2 regions of the Sporosarcina trichiuri genome follow, and region 2 is predicted to be linked to the other one. Evidence: riboswitches for the same ligand, from Rfam matches in the RefSeq annotation. Region 2 holds a riboswitch; the other holds the start of a gene.

Region 1 (12,153 bases), 640 kb from region 2:
GGGGTCGATCCGATGGTCGGCCTGTACGCATCCTTCATCATCGCGGTCGTCATTTCCTTCACCGGCGGACGTCCGGCCATGATTTCGGCGGCGACCGGCTCGATGGCCCTCCTGATGACACCGCTGATCCGGGACTACGGTCTCGACTATCTGCTTGCCGCGACGATTCTGACAGGGGTTCTGCAAGTGATATTCGGCGTCTTCAAAGTCGCGAAACTCATGAAGTTCATACCGAATGCCGTCATGATCGGCTTCGTCAATGCACTGGCCATCCTGATCTTCATGGCGCAGGTGCCGCACTTCTTCGGGATTTCCACCATGACGTATGTATTCGTCGCCATCACTCTGCTGATCGTCTATATCCTGCCGCGCTTTTTCACAGCTGTACCGGCTCCGCTTATCGCGATCATCGTGCTTTCGGCCGCGGCGATCTATTCAGGCGCGGATCTGCGTACTGTCGGTGATCTGGGGCAGATTACACAGTCCCTGCCGAATTTCCTGCTGCCGAACGTTCCGTTCACGCTGGAGACGCTGCTCATCATTTTGCCTTATTCGCTTGCACTCGCGATTGTCGGCCTGCTGGAGACATTGCTGACCGCAACGATTGTGGATGAAATGACAGAGACCGGCAGCGAGAAGAACCGGGAAGCGCGCGGTCAGGGAATCGCCAATATCGTAACCGGGTTCTTCGGCGGCATGGCGGGCTGCGCGATGATCGGCCAGTCGGTCATCAACGTTAAATCCGGCGGACGGACAAGGCTGTCGACACTGGTCGCCGGGATGTTCCTCATGTTTCTCATTCTGGTGCTCGGCGAATGGGTCGTCCAGATTCCGATGCCTGTCCTTGTCGGGATCATGATCATGGTGTCCGTCGGCACGTTCGACTGGGGCTCATTCAGCTATTTGCGGAAAGCGCCGAAAGCCGATGCAGCTGTCATGCTGACGACCGTCGTCATCGTTGTTGCTACGGACGATCTGTCGAAGGGTGTGCTCGCGGGCGTCATCCTGAGCGCCGTCCTGTTCGTCGCAAAGATTTCGAAGATCGAAGTCGTCCGGATCGCCGAGCCATCCGCCGTCCGTTATGCAATCAAAGGCCAATTATTTTTCGCATCCGTTGAAACTTTCCAGAATTCGTTTAAAATGGAGGAAACGGCAGATACGGTCATCCTCGATTTCACCGATTCCCAAGTGTGGGATGATTCCGCCGCTGTTGCTGTTTCCAAACTGACGGACGCGTACCGGCTCCGCGGTGTCCATGTGGAACTGAAAGGACTCGGGGACTCTGGCAGGCGTCTGCTGCGCGGACTGGACGCCTGACTTCAGACAGATGAAAGAGGTGATGTGCATGTACACGAACATCCTGCTCGCGACCGATGGCTCTGACAACTCTCTCCGTGCCGCACGCGAGGCGGCTCGGATTGCGAACTGTTCGGATGACAGTCTCATCACCATCCTGTTCGTCGCTGACTTCGACAAGGCGAAAGAAGCTGTTCTGCATGCGCCAAGCAGAGAGGCGCTCGAGGCGGCACGAAAAAAGCAGGTCCTGCCGATCGAAAAGATTTTGCAGGAATACGCGGCACCTTACCGGATCCACATCCTCCACGGCGATCCTGCTGCGGAGATCATCAACTTTGCGCATGCCGAGAATACGGATTTAGTGGTCATCGGCAGCCGGGGACTGAACGCTTTGCAGGAGATGCTGCTCGGCAGTGTCAGCCACAAAGTCATGAAACGGGTGTCCTGCCCGGTGCTGCTCGTCAAATAGCAAACCGCCGCTCCTTTACCGGAACGGCGGTTTTTCTTTCACTTCATATGCTGGAGGGCTTCCGCCACGCGGACGGTGCGCTTCGCCTGATGGGCGACCGCTTCCTGGATCGCCTTGCGGTCGGTTTTCATTTCACCGGCCTGGTCGACGGCCACGCTTGTGCCATATGGGTTCCCGCCTGCTGCGAACAGGACGGGGTCCGTATAGCCCGGTGCCGCGACGATCGCGCCCCAGTGATACATCGTCGTATAGAGGGACAGGATGGTCGCCTCCTGGCCGCCGTGCTCATTCTGTGCGGATGACATGGCGCTGACAGCTTTGTCCGCCAGTTTCCCCTGTGCCCACAGACCGCCCAGCGTGTCGATGAAACTCTGTACCTGACCCGGGATGTTGCCGAACCGGGTCGGGATGCTGAAGATGATGGAGTCCGCCCATTCGAGATCCTCGGGGGTCACTTCGGGAATATCCTTCGTTTCCTCATGGTGCTTTTTCCAAGCGGCATTCGACTCGATCGCTGCGGCCGGAGCCGTCTCCTTCACTTTCAGCAATCTGACTTCTGCACCTGCGTCTTTCGCTGCTTCCGCCGCCCACTCTGCAAGCTGGTGGTTCGTGCCGGTGGAACTGTAATATACGACTGCTGTCTTAACCATGCGAACGCCTCTTTTCCTTTTTATCTTGAATTCAAGGTAAATATACCGCATTCCGGTTTTTCCGTCCACTTACATGCTCAGCGGCGAATCATTCTTAGGACAGATTGGAATACCGCCAATACTGGAAGGCCGTCACTTCCGTCATATAGGCCAGTCCTTCACTCCGGCTCTGATGGACGGGGATCCAGCGTGTGCCGCTGCCTCTCCGGAGATAGATTTCATGATCGGGCGACTGGTCATGATAGCCGGTCAGATCGAATGTGCCATTCTTCCTGAGGACCGCCTGCACTTCGTAGTTGATGTCCGGCGCGGTCGTCAGAGGGTTCCCGACAGCATGTGTCAGGAAGAAGCCCGTCTCCCCTTCGCCGTGATCCAGCTGCTTCATCCCGATGCCTTCGTCGGATGCCGTATCGCGTTCCCGCACCTTTTTGTCGAGCCCGTATGCAACGCTTTCGCCCACTTCCTTTGTCATGATCAGCGGCGAATCTTTCCGGCTGTAATCGAGATCGATGTCCACGCACGTCCGGAACGCATCCGACTCGGGATCGAAGCGGCGGTTGTCCCCTTTGAAATAACGGTTCGGGGACAGGACATTCGGGTTCTCCAGTATGTCGTCCTCCAGAAAGGTCTTGTAGCGGAAATGCCATTGTTCCACTTGTTCCGGCGGTTTCCGGTCCCGGACCGGCTTCAGGAGCGCGTCGATCCTCCCGATGCTTTTCATCATCGTGAAGCCTTCGATGGATGCCTTCTTTTCCGTCGTTTTCGGATAGAAGATCCCGAACACTTTTGCGATGATCGACTTGGAAATATTGTACTTCTCTTCGGAGTCCGCGATCGGCCGCTCACTGTAGATCGAATACGTCAGCGGTTCGTCCTTCGGGAAATCCCGGTCGATGAACCGGTTCGCCTCCACTGTCGCCAATTCTTCCCCGTTCCGGTACACCGTATACCTCTCCGTATCTTTCATGCGCTCCCAGGACAGCGCCACTTGTGTCTTCGCGACAATTGTCGTCATAACAAGTGACTGGAGCGGATTATCCGCGTTCTTCTCCATATCGAGCGGAGAGGTCTGGACAATGATGACGTCTTTCACTTCCCCGTCTTCTTCCCGTTCGATTGTATAATCATAGAGTTTCCCCGGAGTGAAGTCCGTGTCCTGGAAGTCGGCTGAGGTCCCTTCGTATACATGCTCCCCGTCTTTGTAGACGTGGTACGTGCCGCCCGCATCGTCCCAATCGAATGCAATCCGGCCGATGTCGTGCGTCACGGATGTGATTTCAAATCGTTCCGGCATGAGTAGTGCCTCCTTTACACGTGGTAGTAGTATTTTGCCCGTCTTGCCAATAATTGAAACTATGATATAGTAGTGGGGAAAACTGAATACGATTGACCACTGGGGGAGTCTTTGCACAAGACTGAGACGCATATGGATATGCGGACCCTTCGAACCTGATCTGGCTCATACCAGCGTAGGGAAGTGGCTCGCAGGCAGGATGTTCCACTATGCAGATTTGTCTTTCCGCAATGATCCCTGATTCGCGAACCGCTTCTTTCGGCTGATGGGCCGATGGAGCGGTTTTTTCGTATTTCAAGGAAAGGGGAAGATGATGATGACATTTTGTGAAGACGTACGGCGCCTGTGTGACCCGATCTGGGAGGAGAGTTTCAACCATCCCTTCATTCGGAAGATCGCCGATGGAACATTGCCGGAGGAGGTGTTTCGCCATTATGTATTGCAGGACTCCTATTATCTGAAGCACTTTGCAAAGGTGCATGCACTGGCGGCTGTCCAGGCAAAAGACCTGCGGACGACCCAGGCGTTCGCGCAGCACGCGGAGGATACGTGCGGCGCGGAGATTTCGCTGCATGAAGGATTCTTCGATCTGCTCGGCATCACACAGAAGGACTTGGATGAGTTCGAACCCGCTCCGACTGCGTATGCCTACACGTCGCATCTGTACCGGACTGCCATGAACGGAGATCTGGCGGATACGCTGGCTGCCCTCCTGCCGTGCTACTGGCTGTACTATGAAATCGGGGAGCGGCTCAAGGATGCAAAGCCGGATCATCCGGTCTATGACAAGTGGGTCGCGACCTACGGCTCGGAGTGGTTCGAACGCGCGACCCGGGAGCAGATCGACCGGATGGACGGACTGGCGGACGGACTGTCGGAAACACGCCGGAAAGAGCTGCAGGCCCACTTCGTGAAGAGCAGCCATTACGAAACACAGTTCTGGGAGATGGCCTGGACCGGCCAGCAGTGGTCCCTGCTCGGTGACAAGGAAGTGACCGTATGAGGCTGCCTGCCGAGACGATTGCAGCTGTCCGGGATTCCTCCCCGCTCGTCCACTGCATGACGAACATCGTCGTGGCGAACTTCCAGGCGAACGGCCTCCTGGCTTTAGGGGCGTCCCCGATCATGGCGGATTCTGCGGAAGAGGCGTCCGATATCGCTGCACTCGCCTCCTGCACGCTATTGAATATCGGGACACTGGATCCGCAGAAGATCGAAGCCATGCTCATCGCAGGAAAGAGCGCACGGGCAGCCGGTAATCCGCTGATCCTGGACCCCGTCGGCGCAGGTGCGACGCCCTACCGGAAACGGACCGCAGAACGCCTGTTACAGGAACTCGACATCACGATGATCCGCGGCAATGCGGGTGAAATCGCTGCGCTCGCCAACATAGAATGGAAATCGAAAGGAGTGGACGCAGGCAGCGGGGATACCGACATCACAGAAGCGGCCCGCCGTGCGGCAAAGGCACACAACTGTCTCGTTGCAGTGACCGGAGACGATGACATCATCACGGACGGGGTACGGACAATCCGCATATCCGGCGGGCACCCGATGATGACAGCGACAACCGGCACCGGCTGCCTGCTGAGTGCCATCTGCGGGGCATTCCTTGCTGTCGGACGGAGTGAGCCGCTCCTGACAGCGGCGTACAGCCTGGCGTTTTATAAAAAGTGCGGGGAAGCGGCTGCGGAAGCTTCCGGAGGACCCGGGGATTTTCCTGTCCATTTCCTGAACGCACTCCACTCCCTCGATGATCCATGTGTCAGGGCCGATCAATTCCGCTTTGAAGAGGAGATGATTTCATGACTTCCGTGGCACTGACGATTGCCGGATCCGATTCCGGCGGAGGTGCAGGCATCCAGGCGGATTTGAAGACGTTCCAGGAACTCGGCGTCTTCGGGACATCCGTACTGACCGCCATCACTGCACAGAATACTCGCGGCGTTCATGCGGTGCAGCCTGTCGAGCCTGCGATCGTCCAGGCCCAGCTGGATGCGGTGTTTTCAGATTTCCCGGTTCGAGCCGTCAAGACGGGGATGCTGTATTCAGCCGAGCTGATCGAGATGACAGCGGAGGTTCTCCGCAGCAGGAAGACGATCCCGCTGGTCATCGATCCGGTGATGATCGCAAAAGGGGGTGCGTCCCTGCTGCAGGAAGAAGCGGTCAGGTCGCTGCGGCACGGACTGCTCCCGCTTGCTGCCCTCGTCACACCGAATATTCCGGAAGCGGAGGTCCTGACAGGGATGACGATCCGATCGGCCGTCGATATGGAGAATGCGGCACGGCAGCTGCTCGGCTTGGGGGCGTCCGCTGTTCTGCTGAAAGGCGGCCACCGGACGGATGTGCCGTTTGCGGAAGATCTGTTCCTGTCAGCCGACGGAACGTCTTTCCTTATGCGCTCCAGTCGTATTGACACGCAGCATACCCATGGGACGGGCTGCACGTTTGCAGCGGCCATCACTGCTGAGCTTGCAAAGGGGCATAGTCTGCAGGCGGCCGCCCGGACGGCGAAGCAGTTCATCCAGCTCGCGATCGAACACGCCCCCGGTATCGGCAGCGGTCATGGACCGACGAACCACGCCGCCTGGCGCGTGCACAATGATGCACGGACAGAGGGGGTTGAACTCATTGCATCCAATTGACCTGCGTCTGTACTTCATCATGGGGTCGGCAGATGTTCCGGCCGGTGATCCGCTGACCGTCCTCGAAGCTGCCTTGCGGGGCGGGGTCACCTGCTTCCAACTCCGTGAGAAAGGGCCTGCCGCTTTGACCGGCCTGGAAAAAACCGCGTTCGCCGAGAGCTGTCTCCGGTTGTGCAGAGCATTCGGAGTCTCGTTCATCGTCAATGATGACGTGGAATTGGCAGTGCAGACCGGGGCGGACGGAGTCCACGTCGGACAGGAGGACCGACCGGCTGCAGCTGTCCGCGGGCTGATCGGTCCTGACCGGATCCTCGGCGTCTCTGTCCATTCGGAAGACGAGGCGGCAGCAGCTGTTGCAGCAGGAGCTGATTACGTCGGCATGGGGCCGGTCTTTGCGACCCGCTCGAAAGCGGATGCCCGGGCCGTTGCCGGGACAGCAGCCATCCATGCAGCAGCCGGCCGTTTTCCGGAATTGCCGATCGTCGGCATCGGCGGCATCACGGCAGAAAAGTCCCCTGCTGTCCTAGCGGCCGGTGCAAGCGGGGTGGCGGTCATTTCCGCCATCGCCTCCGCCCCTGATGCTGAACAGACGGCAGCGGCATTCTTGAGTGCGATGGCGCAGAAGGAGGCACGCGTATGATGTCTGCGAAGAAGCTGACAGCGATCGGACTCCTGACAGCGATCGCCGTTGCCGGGTCCGCCTTCGTTTCCTTCCCGGCCGGGGTTGCACGCGCCTACCCGATCCAGCATGCCGTCAATGTTGCGGCAGCCGTATTGCTCGGACCGATTCCCGCCGTTCTGGTTGCATTCCTCACGGCCATTGTTAGGATCTTGACAGGGACAGGTTCCCTCCTGGCGTTCCCTGGCGGTATGATCGGCGCGGCGATGGCCGGTCTGCTGTATACGAGAGGGCGGCATATTTGGATGGCTGCCATTGGCGAAATGATCGGCACGGGCCTGATCGCCTCCCTGTTCGCCGTCCCATATGCAGCGGTCCTGATGGGGACGTCGGCCGGCGCCTTCTTCTTCATGCCGCCTTTCCTTGTTTCGAGTGTCAGCGGTGCTCTTCTCGGCGGGCTGCTGGCTGCGCGGCTGCAGCGTCTTCCGGCCGGCCGCCGGCTCGCATCCTGGTGACACTGTGGCGCCTGAGGTTTTTTGGAGTGTACGTCTTGACGCAGGTCTGTACCTGGTGTGCTGGACAGGCATGAGCATGACGGTTCTGCAGAAAATGCGCCGGCCCGCCGGCACACACAAGCTTTCTTTTGACTTTCCGCTCTTGAACGCGGCGAAAGTGAAGGATTATGCATGATAAAGGTTCGTGGGCCGGCGGATGGTATGAGCAGTTTTGTGGGGTTATGATCACTTTTTCCGGTTTATGATCACTTTCTGCGGTTTATGATCACTTTCCGCGATTTATGATCACTTTCCACGATTTATGATCACTTTCCGCGGTTTATGAGCACTCCCCCTTTTATTTTGTATACAGACATCAAAAAACCGGGCGGCTGCCCGGTTTTTCCGTCATTTATGATGCTGCAATGGCTTATATATGCCGCTGTCACCCGAAATCTGCAATTCGTAGACATCGGGATGCTTCAGTGCCTGCCAATCCTCGAAGCCTGCCCTTTCGTCGTAGCAGCGGAGGATCAGGATGAACAGCAGGCTGTGGGTGACGATGACGGTCCTGCTGTCATCCGGCAGCTCGGCGATCACATCGCATGCCCGCTGCATCGCATCATGCGACGACTCTCCGTCTTCATAGGACAGATTCAGATCAAGGAATGTATCCTCCACTTTCAGCAGCCAGTCATCGAAGACCTGGCTGCTCATTTGTCGTTCGGCCAGGCGGCTGTCCTCTTCGATATGGATTCCGAGCTTATCCCCGATGGCAGCAGCTGTCTGGCGGGCCCGCCGCAGCGGACTCGTGATGACTCGGTCTGCCGCCGGACATCCTTCCAGAAACTCGCCCAGCTCCTCGGAATGGATGATGCCTTCCGCTGTCAGTTCGTCATGCGCGCCATTGCCTTCCGCTTCGCCGTGATTGACCAAGTATATGGTTTTCCCCATTAAATGACCTCCTGTGTCGTAGTCTGCAATTTCCCGTGTAAAAAAAGACCGGCTGCCTGTCCGGCACCGGTCTCTTTTCCGTCAGTCCTTGCGTACCACCGGCATCGAACAGCATCGGAACGAGCCGCCGGACTTGATGATCTCCGAAAAATCAACTTCGATGACGTCGAAGCCCTTCTTCCGCATCGCCGCATTCACTTCCGGATTTTGCGGAAGGCTGAACAGCTGTCCATCCCCGATCGACAGGACGTTCGTGCCCATCGTGAACTGTTCGGACTCCTTCACTTCAATCAGATCGTACATCGACTCCAGCATCTGCCGTGTGTCCTCGTCGAACGCCTGCGGGAAATAGAGCCCGGTCTCCGGCGAGAGGACATTGAATACACAGTCCAGATGCAGATACTTTTCATCGAACGGCACCCGGATGACTTCATGGTCGGGAAGGCTCTTCTCGAGCTGGCTGACTGCTTCTTCACTCGTCCGGCTGCTGATGCCGATGAATACCCGATTCCGGTCGACGATCACATCGCCGCCTTCCACGTGGCTCTCCGATACGCGGAACGGTATATTTTCTTTCAGCAGCCAGTTTTGGAGGGCCGCCTCTTCACCTTTCCGGATATCGCTCGCCATATCTGCGAGGAACAGCCGATCACCGACCGTGAAGCCGATATCCCGCGTGAACACCTGCTCGGGATACCGTTCTGAAGACGGCAGCTTGATGACTTCCACGTTGTGCTCGCGCAGCTTTTTTTCAAACGCCTGGTGCTGCGCCATCGCTTTGGGACGGTCGATATTCTCGTCTTTATACTTTTTCTGTACGTCGTTGATGACATCTTCGATTGCCATGTATTTCGGTTCACACAGAACGACACGACGGAGTGTATCGTACTCGGTTGCACATTTTGCCGCCGGCAGCTGCGGCCGGAAAGCTTCCTGTTCCTTCTCTGCTGTTTCAGTAAGAGGGGAATTCATAGTTGTTCATCCTCCAATAAAGATGTAATTAAGTTTGTCCCTATATATTCCCCTCGCGGCTGATTATCAAACGGGCGAACCCGAATTCCGCATTGTCAATCAATTCTAATCACTGCACATTTACGGTCAATCGTTTTTTGTCGATTTCCCGGGAAATAATTCGACAGCTTTCCCCTTTTCATAGTACTCACCCAAGACATCCTCAGGCACCATCCCTCCGCCTGTCGACCATACAAGATGCCTTGCTTTCGGCGAATCAGCATCCTTCACGCTGCCTTCACTCAAGAAGACCGGACCCATCATACCTGCAAGGGCGGATGGTTCCGCAAAAATCCTCTCCGTATCTGCCAGCATTCTCAACAAGCCGAACAAGGTCCGGTCCTCCACTGTGAAGATCCCATCCAGCAGCGGGGTCATCACCTTTCCCACAAACCCTGACGGCCTTCCGACAGCAAGACCGTCTGCCGCCGTCCGGTTGTCGAGCCCGATATCCCGGACACTGATCTGTCCGTGCAGCTGTGTCATCATGCCCAGCAGCATGCAGGGCGCATTGACGGGCTCTGCAAAATAGCAATGCACAGCATCGCCGAACTGCAGTTTCAGACCAAAAGCAACTCCACCCGGTCCGCCGCCGACTCCGCATGGTAAATAGACGAACAGCGGATGCTCCTCGTCTATCCAGATATCCTGCTCCGCAAGTTGGCTGGCAAGACGCTCACCCGCTACAGCATATCCGAAGAACAGGTCCTTGGAATTCTCATCATCCACAAAGTGGCAGGATGGATCGGTTTCTGCTTCCGCCCGGCCCTCTTCCACCGCCTTGCTGTAATCATCTTCGTATTCTTTCACGATGACCCCTTTGCTGCGAAGCAGTTCCTTTTTCCACTGCTTGGCGTCCGCGGACATGTGGACGGTCACTTCGAAACCGAATGCGGCGCTGAGGATTCCAATGCTCAGACCGAGATTCCCGGTAGACCCGACTGCGATTTTGCGGGAAGCGAACAAGTCACGGAACCGGCTGTCCATGAACTGGCGGTAATCCTCTGAAGTGTCGATCAGGCCATGTTCGGCAGCCAATGACTCCGCCACTTTCAATACCTCATGGAAGCCTCCCCTCGCCTTGATGGAACCCGAAATCGGAAGAGCGTTGTCCTGTTTCAACAGAAGCATACCGGGAATTTCCATGCCGGTTGTCCGTACCAGTTCCTTCTGCATGGCCGGTATCTGCGTAAGAGGTGATTCGATACGCCCTGACCGTTCAGCAGTTTCGGGGAAAACAGCTGCGAAGAAAGGGGCGAACCGGTCGAAACGCCGTGAAGCTTCCTTCACCTCCGTGTTTGTCAGCCCAGAAACAGCCAGCCCTGTTTCGGCATCTGACACCTGAGGATTCTGCCACAGCCACTCATTCCGTTCTTTCAGCTGTCGGATATTCGGGAACCGTTCCTCCCATTCTTCCATTGTCTGCATATTGCTGCCTCCCCTCATTTTCTGGACCATCCTTTTTCCTGGAACCGCTTGACCGCCTCGATACGGCTTCCTGCTGACATCTTATCGAGGATGATGGAAATATAGTTGCGGACTGTGCCCGGCGTGAGATGCAGAGCGGCCGCAATCTGTTTTGTCGTCCTGCCGTCTGAGATCAGTTCCAGCACCTCGGCCTCCCGTTCGGTCAGCGGGCTTTCCGTCTCCGGATCATCCCCGTACGCAAGGTCCACCAGTTCAGGTGCGTAAATACGGCGTCCGGCCATGATGGAGCGTATGGACCCGGCCAGCTCCTCGAACGGACTGTCTTTCAGGAGATAGCCGCGGACACCCGCCTTCCTGGCGCGTTCAAAATAGCCCGCCCGTGCGAATGTCGTCAGGATGATGATCTTGCACGGTTCCGTCTGGAGCCGTTCGGCCGCTTCCAGACCGGTTTTTACAGGCATCTCGATATCCATGATGCAAATATCCGGCTGCAGATGCTGTACGAGCTGCACCGCCTCTTCGCCATTCCTCGCCTGGCCGATCACTTCCATGTCTTCCTCCAGGTTGAGCAGCGAAGCGAAAGCTCCGAGCAGCATTCCCTGATCCTCTGCCAGTACAATTCGGATCATGCGTCCTTCACTCCTTTACGATATGTTTCAGAACAGAGGGCACAGAAAATGTCAACGTGGTACCGCCTTCAGGAGCCGGTGCGATATGAAGAGTTCCGTTGACAAAATCCAGACGTTCCCTCATGCCGTTCAATCCATTGCCCGGAAGCGAATCCCGGCCTTCCGTCAGTCCGATACCGTCATCCGTCACGGTGATGGCATACCTGTCGCCCGCAGGCTGGAATGTGATGGTGCAATGGTCGGCAAAGCTGTGTTTCACAATATTGGTGACAGTCTCTTTCATACACATGCTCAGCACATTTTCTGCAATCGGTGTGATCGACTCATAGACCGGATCTCCATGGACGGTCAGCTCGATTTCCGCAGCACCCAGCATCTGCCGGACACGGGCAAGTTCCTCGTTCAGACGCACGGCACGCATCGTCGAAACAAGTTCCCGCACCTCGTTCAGTGCGATGCTTGCTGTCTGCCGGATCTCCTGCAGCTCTTTTGCTGCGCGTACGGGATCCCGTTCAATCATTTTTCCCGCCAGATCGCTTTTCAGCCCGATCAGTGACAGTTTCTGACCAAGCGTATCATGCAGATCACGCGCAATCCGCTGCCGCTCGGCGACCAATGTCAGTTCAGAGATCCGTTCCTGTGCGTATTCAAGCTGTCCTTCCAG
Region 2 (12,153 bases):
CAAACGGGCCTTCATTTCCCATCTGATTCCCGCATTTCTGATCGCTGCCGCTTCCGTATTTTCGTTTTTCCGCCTGCTTACGATGAAGACCCGTACTGAACAGCTACTGACCGATCCGGGTGCAGCCGGGATGCTGGAATCCTACAGTTACATGGGCGCCGCCCCGCTGCTCATCATGCTCGCTTACGGCTTCCTGTTCCTGATCGTCCTGATCTGGAACATCGTCCAGGGCATTAAAGTGTTCAAACTGTAGAAGAAACAGCCTGTTCGAAGTGCGGCAGAAACTTGTGGTATAGTAAGGAAGACAACCGACGTACAGAAAGAAGGATTTAACATGATTGCAAAGACAGAAGAGGAAATTGCAGGTCTGCGTACAATCGGACGGATCGTAGCGGAAATCCGCGAAGAGATGAAAGCCGCCACCAAGCCCGGCATGACAACGAAGGAGCTGGATGAGCTCGGCGGCAGGCTGTTCGCAGAAAAAGGAGCTGTGTCCGCCCCTATCGACCAATATGACTTCCCTGGCTATACGTGCCTCAGTGTCAATCACGAAGTGGCGCATGGTATCCCGGGGAAACGTGTACTGAAGGATGGGGATCTCGTCAACATCGATGTCTCCGGTTCTTATGGCGGATATTTTGCGGATACTGGAATTTCATTTGTCATCGGGACTGCCGATGACGCGAAACAGCGGCTTTGCGATACAGCAAAACGCGCATTCGACCGTGCGATGACAAAAGTGAAAGCGGGATCCCGCCTGAATCAGATCGGAAAAGCGGTGGAACGGGAAGCGAAGGACAACGGTCTGAAAGTCATCAAGAACCTCACCGGCCATGGGATCGGCACGTCACTTCACGAAGAGCCGCAGCATGTGCTCAATTATTTTGATCCATGGGAGCCGACGATCATGAAAGAAGGCATGGTTCTGGCCGTGGAGCCATTCATCTCCCAGAAAGCTGAGCATATTATCGAAGAAGGCGACGGCTGGACGTTCATCACTCCTGATAAGTCCCTTGTCGCGCAGATCGAGCATACGATCATCGTCACGAAAGACAAGCCGATCATCCTGACGGAAATCTGAAAAAAGGTCCTGCCCGGAACACTCCGGGCAGGACCTTTTTTGTTAGTTTTTCTTTTTCGGCATCGTGCGGGCTGAAGTGCCGACCGTCTTGGAATTGCCCTCGATCAGTTTTCCGCCGTGCCACACTTTCTGCACGGGCTTGTAGCCTTTTGAAAGTTTCCGGTAATCCCGTTCCTCCGCATAGGACAGCAGCGTCAGTACTTCTCCGTCCGCTCCCGCCCTGCCAGTCCGTCCGGAACGATGGACATACTGCTCGATCGTGTGCGGGACGTTGACATGGATGACATGCGTCAATCCTTCGATATCGAGTCCGCGTGCCGCGAGGTCGGTGGCGATGAGGATACGGATCTCCCCCTTCCGGAACTTATCGAGCGTCTCCTGCCGCTCGAACTTCGTCATATCCGAATAGAGCACGCCGACGGGAGCGCCCTCGTATTGGAGTTTCATCTCTTTCATGCGCAGCTGGTCGACATTATTCAGGAATGCGAGTCCCCGCATGCCTTCCACGTGTGACAATCCCCGCAGGAGATCCGTTTTGTTCCTTACATCCGTCTTCACATACGAATGGATGACTTCCCCGGAGGCAGGCATCTCTTCGGCCGTCACTTTCAGCCGGATCGGGTCTTTCATGAAACGTGACGCCACGTCCTCAATCTCTTCCGTGATTGTCGCGGAGACGACAGCGACCTGCCGTCCTTCATGTGACGCCTCGATGATCCCTTTTACCATGACCCGGTTTTCGCGTGACAGCAGCTGGTCGCCCTCATCCAATATGATATGGCGGACTTCCGTCATCTTGAGCTTTTTGTTCTTGATGAGTTCCGCCAGCCGGCCTGGGGTCCCGACAACGATGGTCGGTTTCTTCTTCAGCTTCTCGATCTGACGCTGCATGTTGGCGCCGCCGATCAGCTGGGTGACCGTTACCTGTGTACCTGCCACCCATTCACGGATAACATTGACGATCTGCATCGATAATTCCTGTGAAGGCGCGATGATCAGTGCCTGCGTCTGCTTTCTGCTGCCGTCTGTCAAATTCAGCAGCGGCAGTACGTACGCAAGCGTCTTTCCCGACCCTGTCGGTGATTCTGCGACAACATCACGTCCGGCCAGCATCTCCGGAATCATCTGTTCCTGGATGGGCATTGCGTTCTCGAATTTCCATTTTTCCTGAACCGTACGTTCAAATCCTTCTAAAAAGGACATAGCCATCCCCTCTTTCACTCTCTTCCTTCCAGTTTACCATAACTGGAGGTCCGCTTGTTAGTCACTTCTAGACAATTGAGGGTGTCTGCCTTGCCTGTGTCAGCTGTTCGAATGCATAGGCATAGCCGATCAGGTCCGGTTCCGAGAATGCTTCCCCTGTGAACGTCAGCCCGAATGGCTCGCCTTCCGCAGTTACACCAGCCGGGACCGTGACGGACGGATAGCCTGCAGCCGCTTCAAAGCTGCAACCGTGATCCTGAGGGAATACGAGCACGTCCACCCCGTTTTCCTCCATCGCTTTCCCGAGAGCGACATTCTCAGCGAGATGGCGGTTCCGGATGAGTGCTTCAATATATGCAGGTTCCGTCAATCTGCCACTCCGATTGTTGATGTCCTTCAGCAGCTCCTGGCCATAAGCGAGGGTATCCGCCGGATGTTCTTCGTTGTAACGGATGATGTCATCGACTGAGCGGATCGGGTTTACTGCAGGGGTCCTGCCGAGATACGCGTTCAGCGCGGCCTTGCACTCGTGCAGCAGTACGTCATACCATAAGTCATCTTCCTTCGTCCCTAAGTCGATCGTTCTGATAATCGCACCTGCCTGCTCCAGTACAGCCAGCGCCGACTCGAACAGCCCCATCCGTTCATCGGACACTTCGCGTGCGAAGATCGATCGGGCGACACCGACCCTGACGCCTGCCAGCGAATCCTCGGACAGGAAGCCAAGCCAATCGTCAGCCGCCCGGAATGGGCAGGTCGCTGTGACTGGGTCTTCCGGATCCTCTCCGAGCAACGCCTGGAATACGATAGCCGCATCTGAAACTGTTCTCGCCATCGGACCAGGCGTATCCTGCGATACCGACAGCGGAATGATGCCCCGCCTGCTGATGGCGCCGACGGTCGGTTTCAATCCGACAATCCCGTTCTGTGCAGCCGGATGGATGATCGACCCTGTCGTCTCCGTCCCCATGCATGCGGCTGCCAGACTTGCTGACGCGGCCACAGCGGAGCCCGAGCTTGAACCGCCGACTTCGAAGGGACCGTAAGGGTTTTTGACTTGCCCTCCGCGGGAACTGTAGCCGTTCGGCATATCCTCGGACAGGAAATTCGCCCATTCCGTCATATTCGTCTTTCCGAGAAGGACTGCTCCCGCTTCGCGCAGTTTTGCAGCCAGGAACGAATCGCGCGGCGCATAATAATCCGCAAGCGCCAGGCTGCCCGCGCTTGTATGCATCGCGTCTCCGGTATCCATGTTGTCTTTCAAAAGGATCGGGATCCCGTGCAGCATGGAACGTCTGCCTGTCTGCTGCCGCTCCCCGTCGAGCATCTGTGCAATCTGCAGTGCGTGCGGGTTCACTTCGAGAACAGCGTCCGTCTCCTGTCCGACAGTTGCTATCCGGTCCAAATAGAACAGGACCAATTGTTCGGCGGTCAGTCTGCCGTCCTCCATCGCCTGCTGCAGCGTCAAAATATCGGTATCGATCACCCAGCGGAACTTGTCCCGTATCGATGTACTGCTGTTCATGACATCTCCCCGTTTCCGTGTTTTTCCCTGATAACAAAACCGGCTAAGGGAAAAGTCCTTAACCGGCTGTCAGCATTACACTTGCTTATAATATTCTTTCATGAGTGAGTAGAATGGAAGTTCATACAATTGCTTTCCGTCGATTTTAAAGACACCGCGATCCACCAGGCGCTGTATGACATCCTCGCGCTTCATATCCATTTTGGTTTCTTCGATTTTCATCATCTTGCTTGTTCCTCCTTGTTCTCGGACCCATCTATCTATTCCTTTTCCAAAGGGGTCGTAAACCTTACAGCAGGGCATTTCGACAAAGAAAAATAAAGAAGCCGGAGAGGCAGAAAACCTTTTGTCTCAGCGATTTCTCAAAGGTGCACCACAACGGATGACTGTCGTTTCGGACAGAACACGGAGTGCGTCGATGAATCGGCTGCCGAGCGCCAGTTCCTCCTTCACGATCGACAGCTCGGTGCATCCGAGAATGATCCGGTCGCACTGCTGTGCTTCCATAGCGGCGGTGATTTCGTTCCAGACCGCTTCATCTGCAGGCTGTCCCGCTTTCACCTGATCATAGATGACACGCATCACCAGCTGCTGGGTGCTGTCATCGGGCACTACAGGTGTCAGTCCGGCCTGTCTGCAGGCATCCTGGTAGACGCCGGCCCGGATCGTACCTGTCGTCGCCAGGATCCCGACACGCACCGCCCCTTCCGCCGCCGCCCGATCCGCCGTCTCCCTCACCATATGGATAAGCGGAATGCCGATGGCCTGCTGGATATCTCTGTAGAATGTATGGGCCGTATTGCAGGGAATTGCAATGACATCAGCGCCGAGCGCCTCGAGCTTCTTCGCGTCTTCCACGAGCCGGGGCACAGGGTCCTCCTTCGTATCGTCCAGAATGAACGCCGTACGATCGGGAATTGCGGTGTCATTCAGGATGATCATGTTGATGTGTTCCTGATCGGTCTTTGCATCGGTCAGCCTGACAACCATATTGCCGTAATACATCGTAGCCAGCGGACCGACACCGCCGATGATTCCTAATGTTTTCATATGTCATCTAACTTTCTGTACGGATTTTTCATATTTGATGAATGCTCTTCTTATAGGAACGAACGGATATCCGTTAAGTTCCGCCAGCAGGGGCCGGCAATTGAAAAAGAGCTGCCGGAGCAGCCCCTGTTCAATTGCGTTTCAGTTTTTTCTTCAGCTGCTGCACCTTCGGCACGACTTTCACGAACATGCTGTACAGGAACGGCTTGTAGACGTGATCGATTTCGCCGATATATGTTGTCACACTTTCCTCTTCATCATTGAAGAAACTCTTCTTGAATGAGTAGAGGCCGTCCTTTTCCGAATCCGTGCTGAAAATACCGCCTAAATCGTATGAAACCGCTCCTTCATCGAGTCCCCACTTCATCATCTCGAAGTTCATAAGATGATTCGGGTTCATGTTGCGTTTGACGTTCGTGCTGCCGGCATAAAGATAATACATTTTACCGTTATAATTGATGGTGACAGCGCCGGCCAACTTGTCCCCTTCGTGCGTCATCAAATAGACGCGGAGACCTTCGAAGTTATCGCGGAGCTTGACGAAGTATTCATACGACCGTGTCGTGATATGGTTCCGCTCCGCCATCGTCTTGTAAATGTCGTAGAACGCAGTGAGATAATCATCGGTCCGTGCCCAGGATGTCTCGACCCCTTTTTTCGCAGCACTGCGGATCAGGTTGCGTGTTTTTTTCCGGAAGCCCGCCATCAGTGTCTCCTCGTCCTTCCCGTCGAGCTGGACGATCATGTTCATGCGCGGCTGGATGAGATCATCCTTTCCAGCTTCCGAGTTGTGCACGGTGTAGCCGGCATCCCGGTAGATCCGGTCAAGCCGGTCATCGTATGCCGCTTCGGGATCCATTTTCAAAGCGAACGCTTTGTGCTTTTTCGCCAGCGGCTCAGCTTCTTTGATGAGCGCGGCCACTTTCTTTTCATCGTAAACATCACAGACAGGTCCGCGCGGTGCATAGAGCAGCGAATAACCGCCCGGTACGCGCTTGATGAGCAGGGACATTGCCGCGACAATCTCACCCTCTTCTTCCAGATATACTTGTTCATTGCCCCAATCGTCTTTAACGTGCGACCAGTTCAGGTCCTGTGTCAAAGCCCGATGAGGAGAGGACCGGATGAACGCATTGTAGCGTCCGACATCGGCCGCATTGTTTTTATCCAAAATTGGCACTGAATTGACACTCCTTAGCTGCAGTACACCTGCCGAGGACAGATGCGGCTGTACAATTGCCGTTAGTCTTTGTGTTTAAAATACTGATCGAACCGCTTGTAGTAGCTGCGGTAATAGTTGCGGAGTTTCAGCGTGCGCATCAGGTTCTTGTCCTGCTCGTAATACAGTGTGGACGCCGTCTTCCCTTCGCGGATAAGCCGTTTCACCTGACTTTTGAGCTGATCATCCATCGTGTACTTGACGAGCAGTTTAAGCGGCACCGCATGCCAGAGAACTTCGTTGCGGCCGTATTCCACGGGGTTGTCCCGATGATAGACACGGTCTTCCACCAAATACTTCGCCATGTTGTAGCCGTTCGCTGTGACGAAGAAACTGCTGCGTCCCTGACGGATGTTAAGTTCGAAGATTTTATATTTGCCGTCCCGGCGGTCGTACTTCAAGTCGATATTCGCATAGCCGGTGAACCCGATCGCTTCAAGGAACGTTTTGTACTGGTCGTACAATGCCTGGTTCTCCTCGCCGACGATGCCGACGTAGTTGCCGATCAAAACCGGCGTGTAGTCTTCCAAGATCACATGTCCAAGGCACATCATCCGCACTTTGCCGTTGCGGTCGCAATACGCATTCAGCACGCGCATGACCGTATCATCGCCGGGAATGTAATCCTGGATAATCAGTTTCCCATCGTAAGACGAGCCGTAGATCTTCTCAATCGCATCGACATACTCCTCTTTCGTATGGAGGACGTACGCCTTTTTTTTCCCTTCGAACTGCGCGATGAAATAACGCATGCTGTCCGAAGGCTTGACGACAACCGGAAAGTCGAATGGAAGAGGTGCGTGGGGATCCATGCCCTTTTCAAACATGACCGTGTCCGGGTAATCCAGGTTGTATTTCTCAGCCATATCGTAGAAGTTCTCTTTGAAGATGATATCATCCATCATCTGTTCATCCACAAACGGCAATATGTAATAAGGTTCCAGCTCGCTGCGGCTGCGGACCGCAAGCTCGACGTAGTTTTCGTTACTTGCTATCAATAGAAGTTTTTCCGTGCGTTCCAGCAGGTCATCTTTCAGCTGCAGCAGGCTCTTGACGAACACAGCAGGCTCGTCGAAGTCCGCAAAGATCCGTTTGTCGACGATCTTACTGTGCATCGTTGACAGCAGTTCGCCTTTCGTCGCCACGATGCTGACAATCCCATACTGTTCATGGAAAGCGCGTGCCATGCCGTATGCGTTGTCATCAGACCCGAGTATGACGGGCAGAAAATCCGTTTTTTCCATGAGGCTCCTCCATTCCGGGACAGCAAAACAGCACAGGGGCGCGTGTTCAATCACTGTCCGTACCTGTCACAAGTTTAGCCTACCCCCTATTGCAAGTCAAGAAACGGAGGCGGCCTTATACAGACGGAAAAAAGCCGCTCCGGTTCCCCGGAACGGCCAGTCATTACTCGTTTTCGAGATCGACGTTATGGTAGACCTGCTGCACATCTTCCAGATCTTCGATGGCATCGATCATCTTTTCAAACTGCTCGGCAGCTTCCGGATCCAGCTGGACATCATTCTGCGCGATCATCATCAGTTCTGCGACGGTGAACTCAGTGATGCCCTCTGCTTTGAACGCTTCCTGCACATCGTGGAATGCGGATGGGTCCGCGTAGACGAGCACTTGTCCGTCCTCTTCCGAAATATCATTGACGTCGACGTCATGCTCCATCATCAGCTCCAGTACGTCATCCGCTGTTTTGCCTTCGACACCGAATACCGCCGTATGGTCGAACATATATGCGACCGAGCCGCTGACTCCCATGTTGCCGCCGTTTTTGCCGAACGCTGCACGCACTTCGGAGGCTGTCCGGTTAACGTTGTTTGTCAGTGCATCGACAATGACCATGGAGCCGTTCGGTCCGAAGCCTTCATAGCGGAGTTCGTCGTAATTCTCGTCGCCTCCGCCTTTTGCTTTCTCAATTGCCCGCTCGATGATCGTTTTCGGAACGCTGTACGTCTTCGCACGCTCCAGAACGATCTTCAGCGCCTGGTTCGATTCCGGATCCGGTTCCCCCTGTTTCGCTGCTACATATATTTCACGGCCGAATTTTGCGTAAATCCGGCTGGTATTCGCATCTTTTGACGCCTTCTTTTCTTTGATGTTGTTCCACTTACGGCCCATTGTGACCACTCGCTTTCTGTTTGCAGAATCAGTTGTAATTTCCTTACTCCTCAGTATATCATGACTGAATTCAATGGGAAAAGGAAAAACCGCCCGAAGAACCGAGTTGCAGGTTCACCGAAAGTATGGCAAAGTAGTAGTTGGATAGACTAATTTCATCACTGACAATATGTAGGGGTACCGGACAACCGGTTGAGATGCAGATTCTGCAGACCCTTTGAACCTGATCTGGGTAACGCCAGCGGAGGGAACATATTCATTGCATAATGATTATGTGACGCGCACTCCTGCTGTATGGGAGTGCGCGTTTTCTTGTTGCAGTGTGAACCAACAGGAGGGAAACGGATTGAAACGATTGACAGGCATCCTGCTTCCCGCCATGCTTCTGCTCGGCGCATGCGGAAGCGGAGGCGGCGGTGAAAACGCCGAGGATACAGGCAGTAGTAAGGACTCCGTGAAAAATGTCCGCTTTGCGCTCGATTGGACGCCGAACACGAACCACACGGGAATCTATGTTGCTCAGGAAAAAGGCTATTTCAAGGATGAAGGGCTGAACGTGGAAATCATCATGCCGGGCGAGGCGGGAGCTGACCAGCTCGTCGCATCAGGAAAAGCAGAATTCGGAATAGGTGCACAGGAAGCGCTGACCGAGGCGCGCGCAGCGGATATCCCGATCGTCTCGATCGCCGCGCTTATCCAGCACAACACATCGGGCTTCGCTTCCCTGAAAGAAGAAGGAATTGAATCCCCGAAAGACTTCGAAGGCAAAAACTATGGCGGCTGGGGCGCACCTGTTGAACAGGCTGTCGTCAAATCACTCATGGAGCAGGATGGCGGCGACGTCAGCAAAGTGAATTTCATCAACATGGGGTCTTCCGACTTTTTCACGGCAATCCGGCGGGATGTGGATCTGGCCTGGGTGTATTACGGCTGGACAGGAGTCGAAGCCGAGATGCGGGGCATGGAACTCAACATGCAGTACTTGAAGGATTATTCCGATAAGCTCGATTATTACACACCGGTCCTGACGACTGGCGAAAAGCTGATCAACAAGGATCCGGACACCGTCAGGGCATTCACAGCCGCCACAGTGAAAGGTTATGAGTTCGCGATTGAAAATCCCGAGGAAGCTGCGGAAATTCTGGCGAATGCCGTACCTGACCTGGACCCGGAACTCGTGAAGAAAAGCCAGCAGTGGCTCTCTCCGAAATATCAGGATGACGCCCCGCGTTTCGGCGAGCAAAAGCTTGAAACCTGGACAAACTATGCGGACTGGATGAAAGAAAACGGGCTGCTTGACGGGGAATTCATTCCCGAAGACGCATTCACAAACGACTTTTTACCGAATTGAGGAGGAACCCGAAATGGCTAACGCACTTGTCAGCATTCAAATCATCCCGAAGACACCGAACGGAGAGGATGTCATCCCGTACGTGGATGCCGCGATCGAAGTGATCGACAGCTCCGGAGTCCCTTACCGGGTTGCGCCGCTCGAGACGACGATGGAAGGTGAACTCACTGAACTCCTCGGAATCATCGAGAAGATGAACACCAGGATGACGGAGCTAGGTGCCGTGAGTGTCATTTCCCAAGTGAAGATCTATATGAACCCTGAAGGCGCGTCCATGGGCAGGCTGACGGAGAAGTACGATTGAGCACGTTATGGAAAAAAGGATGGCGGCCCGCTGCGGTCCTCATCCTTTTGCTCTTTCTGTGGGAAGCTGCTGTCCGGCTGTTCAGCGTTCCCGCCTGGCTTCTCCCCAGACCGTCAGGGATTGTGGCAGAAGCTGTGACTGGTTCGGCACTTTATTTACCGCACATCGTATCGACGATCACCTTGTCCGCCGCCGGCTATTTCGCGGGGCTTACAGTCGGCATCGGCACAGCTGTCGTCCTGTTCCGTGCGCCGGCGCTGCAGCAGGCGTTCTACCCGCTGCTCATCCTCTCGCAGAACATCCCGGTGATCGTCCTGGCACCGCTTCTGGTCATCTGGTTCGGCTTCGGCATCCTGCCGAAAGTGATCGTCATTACACTCGTCTGTTTCTTTCCGGTTACGATCGCCGCACTGGATGGGTTCCGCCAGACGGACCGCGATATGCTTCACTATCTGAAGATGATCGGTGCCTCGGACCGGCAGATTTTCTGGAAACTGCAATGGCCGCATGCGCTTCCTTCCCTATTCTCGGGACTGAAGATTGCTGCAACCTACAGTGTCATGGGCGCTGTCATTTCGGAATGGCTCGGCGCAAGCAAGGGCATCGGTGTCTATATGACCCTTGCCTCTTCATCGTTCAAGACGGACCGGGTATTTGTCGCGATTGTTCTGATCATGGTGCTGAGCCTTCTCTATTTCGGGCTCATATCCATGGTTGAAAAAGCCGTGCTCCGTACACGCGGCAAAGGAGGGACTGCAGATGGCGCAGCTTGAACTGCATAACATAGCGAAGTCGTACGGAACGAACCATGTCCTTGATGCAATTTCGCTGACTGTCGGTGATGGTGAATTCGTCTCAGTCCTCGGTCCGTCGGGGAGCGGAAAAAGTACGATCTTCCAGCTGATCGGCGGCTTGTATCCGCCCGACAGCGGCACGATATCCCTCGATGGAACGGTAGTGAACGGATCGAGAGGCCATATCAGCTACATGCCCCAGAGCCCCGCGCTGTTCCCGTGGCGCACCGTACTGCAGAATGTGCAGCTCAGTGCGGAAATCGCAGGCACTGCACAGGATACGGAGAAGACGCTCGGCCTGATACAGAGCGCCGGTCTTGCAGGCTATGAGCATGCGTACCCCGGTGAATTATCGGGCGGCATGAAGCAGCGTGTGTCGTTCATCCGGAGTCTGAATGCGCCGCAGCCGATCATCTGCCTCGACGAACCGTTTTCGGCGCTCGATGAATTCACACGCCTTGAAATGCAGCAGTGGCTGCTGTCCATCTGGGAAGCGAACCGGAAGTCGATCCTGTTCATCACCCATGATATCGACGAAGCCCTGTTCCTTTCCGACCGGATTCTCGTGCTGTCGAACAAACCCGCAGTGGTGAAACGGGATCTGACTGTACCGTTCGCACGGCCGCGATCCGAGGAGCTGCTGCTCAGTGAAGAGTTCCTCCAGCTGAAACGCGATATCTACGATGATCTCCGAAAAGAAATACATTCCAGCAACTGACAGGTTTACCCTGCTTCCGCTTACGGGAATGGAGTACTACTAAGTTGTTGGGGAGAGATTGCTATGAAACTGACCAAAGTCGTGAAAAGCGCGATCAAATGGGGACCGATCATCCTGCCGGTCGTCATGAAATTTATGAATGACAAAAAAGAGCAGAACAGGCCTGCAGGACGCAGACGCTGAAAAAAAGCTGTCCGGGAATCCAGTCGGATTTCCGGGCAGCTTTTTGTATAGTTCTTATTCAGACGAGTACCGCTTCTTTCTTTTCACCGCAGACGAGGGCGTGCACTTCCTCACCGTCCAGCGTCTCTTTCTTATACAATTCCGTCACCAGGTTCTCGAATTGCACGGCATGCCCCGTGATGAGCTCTTCGGTACGTTTGACAGCCGTATCGAAGATCTCCTGCATTCTCTTCTCTTTATCCGTATTGCTGAATGTCAGGGTGAAGCCATCCTGCAGCAGGCCGGTATCCACCATCTTGCCGATGATGTCTTTCGCCTGCTCGACGTCTCCGCTCACTCCGATGCTGTGCTCTCCGAGATAGAGACGTTCCGCGATACCGCCGCCGAGGATCATACTCACCTGGTCGAGCAGTTCGCTGGCCGTCTGCAAGTGGAGCTCCTTTTGGATGGGAGCTACATAGCCGAGCGCCTGCCCCCGCGGAATGATAGTCGCCTTGCGGACGGAGTGCGGCTTTGTGAGGGCCGAAATAAGGGCGTGGCCCGATTCGTGGATCGCCACACGGCGTTTCGTCAGCGGATCGTTCAGCGTGCGGGA

The links. Region 2 has a riboswitch for thiamine pyrophosphate ahead of QWT68_RS01010 (ABC transporter substrate-binding protein). Riboswitches for the same ligand answer to the same signal wherever they lie in the genome.
Region 1: linked by a shared signal. The riboswitch ahead of tenA (thiaminase II) and the one ahead of QWT68_RS01010 (ABC transporter substrate-binding protein) in region 2 are both predicted to bind thiamine pyrophosphate.

What each region holds. Positions count from the first base shown of each region.
Region 1 covers NZ_CP129119.1:2,587,305-2,599,457, reverse strand. Annotated here, with positions in the region: gene QWT68_RS13060 (SulP family inorganic anion transporter) at 1-1,317, shown strand, start outside; gene QWT68_RS13055 (universal stress protein) at 1,346-1,765, shown strand; gene wrbA (NAD(P)H:quinone oxidoreductase) at 1,804-2,415, opposite strand; gene QWT68_RS13045 (DUF3238 domain-containing protein) at 2,510-3,709, opposite strand; TPP riboswitch at 3,801-3,908, shown strand; gene tenA (thiaminase II) at 4,026-4,712, shown strand; gene thiM (hydroxyethylthiazole kinase) at 4,709-5,518, shown strand; gene thiD (bifunctional hydroxymethylpyrimidine kinase/phosphomethylpyrimidine kinase) at 5,515-6,354, shown strand; gene thiE (thiamine phosphate synthase) at 6,374-6,994, shown strand; gene thiW (energy coupling factor transporter S component ThiW) at 6,994-7,488, shown strand; gene QWT68_RS13015 (histidine phosphatase family protein) at 7,876-8,421, opposite strand; gene QWT68_RS13010 (dimethylarginine dimethylaminohydrolase family protein) at 8,503-9,393, opposite strand; gene dsdA (D-serine ammonia-lyase) at 9,520-10,860, opposite strand; gene QWT68_RS13000 (response regulator transcription factor) at 10,875-11,489, opposite strand; gene QWT68_RS12995 (sensor histidine kinase) at 11,497-12,153, opposite strand, start outside.
Region 2 covers NZ_CP129119.1:170,434-182,586, reverse strand. Annotated here, with positions in the region: gene QWT68_RS01055 (magnetosome magnetite crystal formation protein family) at 1-253, shown strand, start outside; gene map (type I methionyl aminopeptidase) at 335-1,081, shown strand; gene QWT68_RS01045 (DEAD/DEAH box helicase) at 1,124-2,284, opposite strand; gene QWT68_RS01040 (amidase family protein) at 2,352-3,809, opposite strand; gene QWT68_RS01035 (Fur-regulated basic protein FbpA) at 3,885-4,034, opposite strand; gene cuyB (cysteate racemase) at 4,161-4,859, opposite strand; gene QWT68_RS01025 (lipid II:glycine glycyltransferase FemX) at 4,990-6,039, opposite strand; gene QWT68_RS01020 (carboxylate--amine ligase) at 6,102-7,322, opposite strand; gene QWT68_RS01015 (YebC/PmpR family DNA-binding transcriptional regulator) at 7,486-8,208, opposite strand; TPP riboswitch at 8,372-8,475, shown strand; gene QWT68_RS01010 (ABC transporter substrate-binding protein) at 8,555-9,559, shown strand; gene QWT68_RS01005 (thiamine-binding protein) at 9,573-9,863, shown strand; gene QWT68_RS01000 (ABC transporter permease) at 9,860-10,636, shown strand; gene QWT68_RS00995 (ABC transporter ATP-binding protein) at 10,623-11,375, shown strand; gene QWT68_RS15645 (hypothetical protein) at 11,439-11,558, shown strand; gene QWT68_RS00985 (AAA family ATPase) at 11,617-12,153, opposite strand, start outside.